3 regions of the Schnuerera sp. genome follow, and region 2 is predicted to be linked to each of the others. Evidence: riboswitches for the same ligand, from Rfam matches in the RefSeq annotation. Region 2 holds a riboswitch; each other region holds the start of a gene.

What was found. A riboswitch is a leader RNA that binds a small molecule or an ion and turns the genes downstream of it on or off. The one in region 2 is predicted to bind cobalamin.
Region 1: linked by a shared signal. The riboswitch ahead of VK998_RS12235 (ABC transporter substrate-binding protein) and the one ahead of VK998_RS11275 (hypothetical protein) in region 2 are both predicted to bind cobalamin.
Region 3: linked by a shared signal. The riboswitch ahead of VK998_RS12255 (ABC transporter substrate-binding protein) and the one ahead of VK998_RS11275 (hypothetical protein) in region 2 are both predicted to bind cobalamin.

Annotation. Positions count from the first base shown of each region.
Region 1 is NZ_DATHXO010000524.1:1,494-3,770, reverse strand. It holds gene cobS (adenosylcobinamide-GDP ribazoletransferase) at 1-105, opposite strand, end outside; gene cobU (bifunctional adenosylcobinamide kinase/adenosylcobinamide-phosphate guanylyltransferase) at 102-638, opposite strand; cobalamin riboswitch at 760-940, shown strand; gene VK998_RS12235 (ABC transporter substrate-binding protein) at 1,051-1,998, shown strand; gene VK998_RS12230 (FecCD family ABC transporter permease) at 2,000-2,277, shown strand, end outside.
Region 2 is NZ_DATHXO010000478.1:4,913-7,189, reverse strand. It holds gene VK998_RS11280 (hypothetical protein) at 16-525, opposite strand; gene VK998_RS11275 (hypothetical protein) at 530-928, opposite strand; cobalamin riboswitch at 1,026-1,199, opposite strand; gene tkt (transketolase) at 1,256-2,277, opposite strand, start outside.
Region 3 is NZ_DATHXO010000524.1:4,565-6,841, forward strand. It holds gene VK998_RS12250 (histidine phosphatase family protein) at 1-405, shown strand, start outside; cobalamin riboswitch at 464-642, shown strand; gene VK998_RS12255 (ABC transporter substrate-binding protein) at 770-1,969, shown strand; gene VK998_RS12260 (FecCD family ABC transporter permease) at 1,979-2,277, shown strand, end outside.

The sequences.
Region 1 (2,277 bases), on a different contig from region 2:
ATAGAAAAAAATACTTTTTGATAAATTCTCATCATTGAATTCTACCTGTTTTTTTATAGGTAATCTGGTTAAAAATTGGATAGATAATATTAGGCCATCTATCATTTTATTTTCACTGGTATTCCACAGCATACCAAATAAACCTCTTGGGATAAAGCTGCTACCCTTTGATTTATTCTCCCTTGAATATCTCTAAATACTCTCCCAATATGATTTTCTGGAACTAAGGAATAGCCTACTTCGTTAGTTACCAATACTAAATTATAACCCCTATATTCAATAGTTTTTATCAAGGAATGTATTTCTTCATATATTTTATTTTCTACTTTACTTTGCAATTTATTGTCTATGTATTCTTCGTTTTCTGTCATATCAAACATTATATTAGACGTCAAAACGGTAATACAATCTAATAAATAGTTTTTTTCTTTCCCTATTGCATTGATTAATGAATAGTTGCCTTCATAAGTTCGCCAATAAGAAGGGCGACTATTTCTATGTAATATAATCCTTTCTTCCATCTCCTTATCCCATATTTTAGATGTGGCAATATATACCACATCTTTTTTATCCTTATATAGCTTTTCTGCAAAACTGCTTTTTCCACTTCTAGCTCCACCAGTAACTAATATGATCATATTATCACCTATATTTTTATTTTAAATCTTTTAATTAATTATTTAAAAGTATATCATAAACAGCCTTTAGTTTAAACTGTTGACTTCCTCAATTAGTAGTTATACAATATATATACAAAATTAAATATAAAAGTCTTATGGACCGTAAGGTTAAAAGGGAAGTCGGGTGAAAATCCCGCGCAGCCCCCGCTACTGTAAGTGAGGATAAAACCCTAATATGCCACTACCTAGATTTTTAAGTAGGAAGGCAGGGTGGAATATGAATCACAAGCCAGGAGACCTACCATAAGGTTTTTGTAAATTTACCTTCGGAGGGAAGGTGTAATGTATTTTTTATGCTTTATTTTTGAATAAAAGGTCTACCTCCTTAGGTAGACCTTTTATATTTAAAACAAAACTAGGAGGGAATTGAATGAAAAAATTTAAAAATCTATTTGCTTTATTATTAATATTTGTTCTAACATTTTCACTGGTAGCTTGTACAATAGATGATTCATCAGAACCTGAGAATATAGTTGAAAACTCAAATGAAACTGCTGATATTAAGTTTCCTTTAACTATTACTGATTTTTTAGAAAGAGAAATTTCATTAGAAAAAAAGCCAGAAAGAATAGTTTCCCTTGCTCCTTCTACTACAGAGCTAATATATGCTTTAGGTGCTGGTGATAAAATTGTAGGTGTAACAGATTATGATAATTATCCACCAGAGGTAGAAAATATAGCAAAAGTAGGAGGGTTCAAAGGTCCCAATATTGAAGCTATAACAGCTCAAAACCCTGATATAATATTGGCTTCCAATCTTTCTGGTCAAGAAGAAATGGAAACTTTAGAGAATATGGGAATACCAGTTATAATGCTAGAATCTAAGAATATTGAAAGAATATATGAATCCATAGAACTATTAGGTCAAATTACAGGTATGGAGGAAAATGGAGAAAAAATAATTAATGAAATGAAAGCCAAAATTAGCGAAATCAATGATAAAGTAAAAGAACTTCCAAAAATAGATGTATTTTATCTGGTATCTTTTGAAGGAAACTGGACAGCTGGCAAAGGTACATTTATTGATGAGCTTATAAACCTTGCAGGCGGAAATAATATTGTAGAGGATATTGAAGGTTGGACTCAATATAGTGTAGAGGAACTAGTAAAGAAAGATCCTGATGTCATCATCACCTCCCCCCATGCTGGCAACATAGATGATATAGAAAAAACAGAAGGTTACCAAAACACGAAAGCCGTTAAAAATGGAAATATTTTTGTAGTAAGTGATGATGATATAATAGCAAGGTCTTCCAATAGGATTGTCTTAGGTCTGGAAGAAATAGCAAAATTCTTACATCCGGAGGTTTTTGATTAAAGTGAAAAAGAGTATTCTTTTTTCTATAGCTATCCTAGTGTTTTTCATTACAATTATAATTTCTATTTCCGCAGGGGCAGTTAAAATTCCCCTGCTAGAAATTATAAATGTATTTAATGGTACTGGAGATGAAACGAATGCTACTATTATTCTTAATTTAAGACTTCCACGAGTAATATCATCGGCAGTTGTAGGTATGGGACTTTCGGTTGTAGGTGCATTTTTTCAAGGCCTTTTAAGAAATCCTATGGCAGACCCTTATGTTTTAGGAATCTCTTC
Region 2 (2,277 bases):
GGTCTCGGCAACACCTTAGCTTTTATTTGTATAATAAGATTTCTTAAGCCTTGTCAATATATCTATTATTGGCTTAAAAAGAACTAGAATTATTATAAAATTAGAAGTCCCATGAAGTAAGTCAAATAATATACCTCTAATCCAATAAGTCCATCCATAAGCTGCACCATAAAAAAACGATTCTATCACAGCAAAGAAAGCTCCAAAAGTATAGCCAAATATGGCTCCAATGGTTGCATAACCATATTCGGATTTTATCTTTTTCTTCATGAATTCCGTTATTATTATAAGCAAAGGCCAAATAATATAATATACAAGAAACCAAGTAGAAAATCCATATATAAATATTTCAGTAGTTGTAAATACTAAGGATACTAATAAGATTTTTTTATATCCAAATACAATAGTATATACAATAAACAATAAAGTAACAATTTCAACATTAGGTATAAAACTTAAAGCCAACTTCCCTGTTGTTATAGTTGCACTTAGAATCCCTATAAGGGCAATATCTCGTATCTTCATGGCCTTAATAGTTTTTCAATTCAAAAGTATAAACATCTTCATCTATCAGAGGTATTTCTCCTGGACCTGTTAATGCATCTTCGCCATTAATACTTACATGAAAATATTCCTGCTTATTAGGATCTGCAACATAGTCTAGCATTCCTACTACCATAGTACCAAAATCATATTTTTCAAAAGTTATTCCTAGTTCTTCTTGCTTTTCCTCTAATAATTCCAATAAGAATTCATAATCTGTATTATATTCAAAGGTCTTATCCACATCCTCATCTTCATTAATTACGTGGATTGTAACTGCCTTAGCTCCTTCTACTCCTTTAGGGCTTAAAAAAACTTTATAACCAACAAATACCAGCAATGTTACTATTAAAATCGATAAAATCACCTTAAATTTTTTACTCATAATATTTCCTCCTCATCTTCAAATCAAAAAACCTTCCAACTTCAAGTTGAAAGGTTTTGTTTTCTGTATCTACAACCTCTTCATTCCTCGTGAAGTTATCGTTGTGCAAGTATAGGCAGGTCTTCCGGCTTGGTTTATAAAAGTAGTTTGCCTTCCCAGTTTCCCAGTGGCATTATAAACTACTAAAACACTTTACGGCGGCGGGACCGCACAGGAATTTCACCTGTTTCCCTATTAATGCTAAATAGCAACCTATACCATTCTATTAAATTTTCATCTAAATCAATAATACTACAGTTCTAAATACTTAGCAATACCTGTGAAATTTTATTTATCTTCTAATAGCTTTAATGCTTCCTCTACTATTCTATCTACTGTAAATCCAAATCTTTCAAATAATTCATTTCCTGGTGCAGAAGCCCCAAAATCCTTAAGGCCTAAAACCTTTCCATTGCTACCTACATATTTATGCCATCCAAAGGAAGAGGCTGCTTCTACTGCTAATCTATTTGTTATTTCTTTAGGCAATACTTTTTCCTTATATTCTTCAGTTTGTTCTTCGAATATTTCCCAAGAGGGAATACTTACCACTTTGGTACCAATTCCCTTCTCCTTTAATCTATTTGATGCTTCATAAATCAACTGAACTTCAGAACCAGTTCCCATTAGGATTATATCCACTTTTCCATCTTCCTTTAATATATATCCTCCTTTTAAAGCTTCTTTGCCAGTTCCCTTCAAAAGAGGTAACCCTTGTCTTGTAAGTATTAAAGCTGTTGGAGCTTCTTTTGTCAATGCCCTATACCAGGCTGCTGATGTTTCTCTAGCATCAGCTGGTCTAATCGTCGTCATATTTGGCATAGTTCTCAACATAGCCAGATGTTCTATAGGTTGGTGAGTAGGTCCATCTTCTCCTACCCCTATACTGTCATGGGTTAATACATAAGTTACTGGTAGATTCATAAGGGCTGCTAATCTCATTGCGGGTTTCATATAATCGCTAAATACCAAAAAAGTTCCCCCATATACCCTTAACCCACCATGTAAAGCCATTCCATTTAATATGGCTCCCATAGCATGTTCCCTTACTCCAAAGTGGATATTAGAACCAGTATAATCATCAGAAGAAAAAACCTTTCTTTCCTTCATAGCAGTCTTATTAGAAGGTGCTAAATCTGCAGAACCTCCCATTAGATTAGGGATTTTCTCTGCTAATCTATTTATTAATATTCCAGAGGCTTCTCTTGTAGAGACATCTTTTTCAAAACTCCAAAACTCTTCAGATTCTAAATAATCTTTAGGCATTTCTAAATCAATCCACTTTGCTAATTCTTCAGCTAAATCTGGAT
Region 3 (2,277 bases), on a different contig from region 2:
ATTCAAACTATGGAAATACTAGGTTTAAATGGAGAAGTGGAAGAAAGAATTAAGGAGGTAGATTTTGGATTATTTGAAGGAAATACCTATGAGGAAATTAAGGACAAGTTCCCAAAGGAAGCTGAAATATGGGACGAAGATTATATAAATTTTGTTACTCCTAAAGGTGAAAGCATTAAAATGGCTTACGAAAGGGTGACTTCTTTTTTAGAAGAAATATCAAAAAAGGAGGAAAATGTGGTTTTAGTATGTCATGATGGAGTTACTAGAATTGCTTTATCTTGGGTATTTGATAATTTAGATTATTTTTTCAAATTTAAAATAGAAAACGGAAGCGTTAATATAATTTCTATAGATGAATATGGATTCAAGTATATTAAGAAGACTAACTATACTGTAAAATAGCAACTAAATTTATTTATTGAATAAAAATTTCTTTTGTGATAATATGAAAATTGAAAAACTAAATATAAAAATATTAGGTTCCTTTGGATTAATAAGGGAAGCTGGTGAAAATCCAGCACAGCCCCCGCTACTGTAATTGGGAACGAAATCAACTTATACCACTGAGATTATCTCGGGAAGGTGTTGAAAGTAGGATGAACCAAAAGTCAGGAGACCTACCTAATAGTTTTTGTAAAAGTAACCTTCGGAGGGAAGGGGAAGCTTATATTTTTGTGCAATTTTCGGCTATGCATATTAAAAATCCCTAACTGATGATGGTTAGGGATTTTTTTAAGTTAACTAATATAAGAAGGAGAGATGAAAAATGAATAAAAGGACTAATCTTTTGACTAAAGTAATGCTTGTAGTATTAGCTTTTACCTTGGTGTTAACAGGTTGTAATTTAGAACAAAAAGATGAAGAAATATTAGAAAGTCAGCAAGAATTAGAACAAATGGAAGAAAAGATTGATGCAGATACTGGCCTTGTTTACGAAGGTTCTATGGAATTAAAATATGCAAAGTCTTTTTCTGTAAATTATTACAAAGGTGGATATAAAACCATAGTTGATTGGAATGGTAGAAAAACTTTATTAGTCCCAGAAGGTAAAGAGGTACCTGAAGTAAAATCAGATATTGATGTTATACAATTGCCTATAAAATCAATAGGCGCTTTTACTTCAGTTGTTGCAGCAGAATTGAGACCATTAGAACTTATAGACAAGATGACTTTAGTTACTACTGAAAGAGATAGATGGCATATACCAGAGGTAAAACAGATGATGGATGAGGGGCAAATTACATATGTAGGTAAGAATAGTGCGCCGGATTATGAACTTATTGAGTCAATCAATCCAGATTTAATATTGATTACAGTTAAAACAGTTCATGGTGAAAATGATGTAATAACTAAATTTGATGAAATGGGAGTTAAATGGATATCCCATGGAAGTCAAAGAGAAACAGATCCTAGAGGTAGATTGGAATGGATAAAACTAATAGGGGCTTTGCTTGATAAGGAAGAAGAAGCAGAAGATTTTTATGAAGCCCAATTAAAAAAAATTGCTGAGGTAGAAGAAAAAGTTGCAAATCTAGAAGGCGAAAAGAAAAAATTTGCTTCCACCTTTTTTTCTAAAGATATTTACTACGTAAGAAACAAAGGAGATTATGAAGTAAAGATGTACGAACTATCAGGTGGAGAATATATACTTAGTGAATTGAATCCAGAAGAAGATGGAAATACTAAAATGAATGCGGAAGAGCTTTATAAAGGAATAGAAGATGTAGATATATTATTTTATAATACTATTCTTGGTCGTAGTGTCCAAAGTATAGACGATTTAGTGTCAAATGCAGAATATTTGAAAGATGTTAAAGCCATAAAAGAAGGAAGAGTATGGGGATATAAACCTCATTATTATCAATATTCGGATCAAGTAGCAGATATGATAGTTGATTTATATACAATATTTACAACCCCCCATGGAGAAATAACTGAAACAGATTTTTTCTTTTTAATGGAGTAATATAATAATATGGATTTAAACTTGATAAAATCAAATAATACCATTAATAATAAAGTTAGAATTTATATTGCATTTACAGTAGTGATAATACTTTTAATATTAGGAGTCATAATAAATATAATATCTGGCTCCATAGATATTACATTGAATGATTTACGAAGTATCATATTAAAGGACAAGCAGTTATCAACATTAGAATACAATATATTATTTAAAATTAGAATCCCAAGGATAATTAGTGCCATATTATTTGGAGGAGCATTAGCTATTTCAGGGTTTTTATTGCAGACTTTTTTTAGAAACCCTAT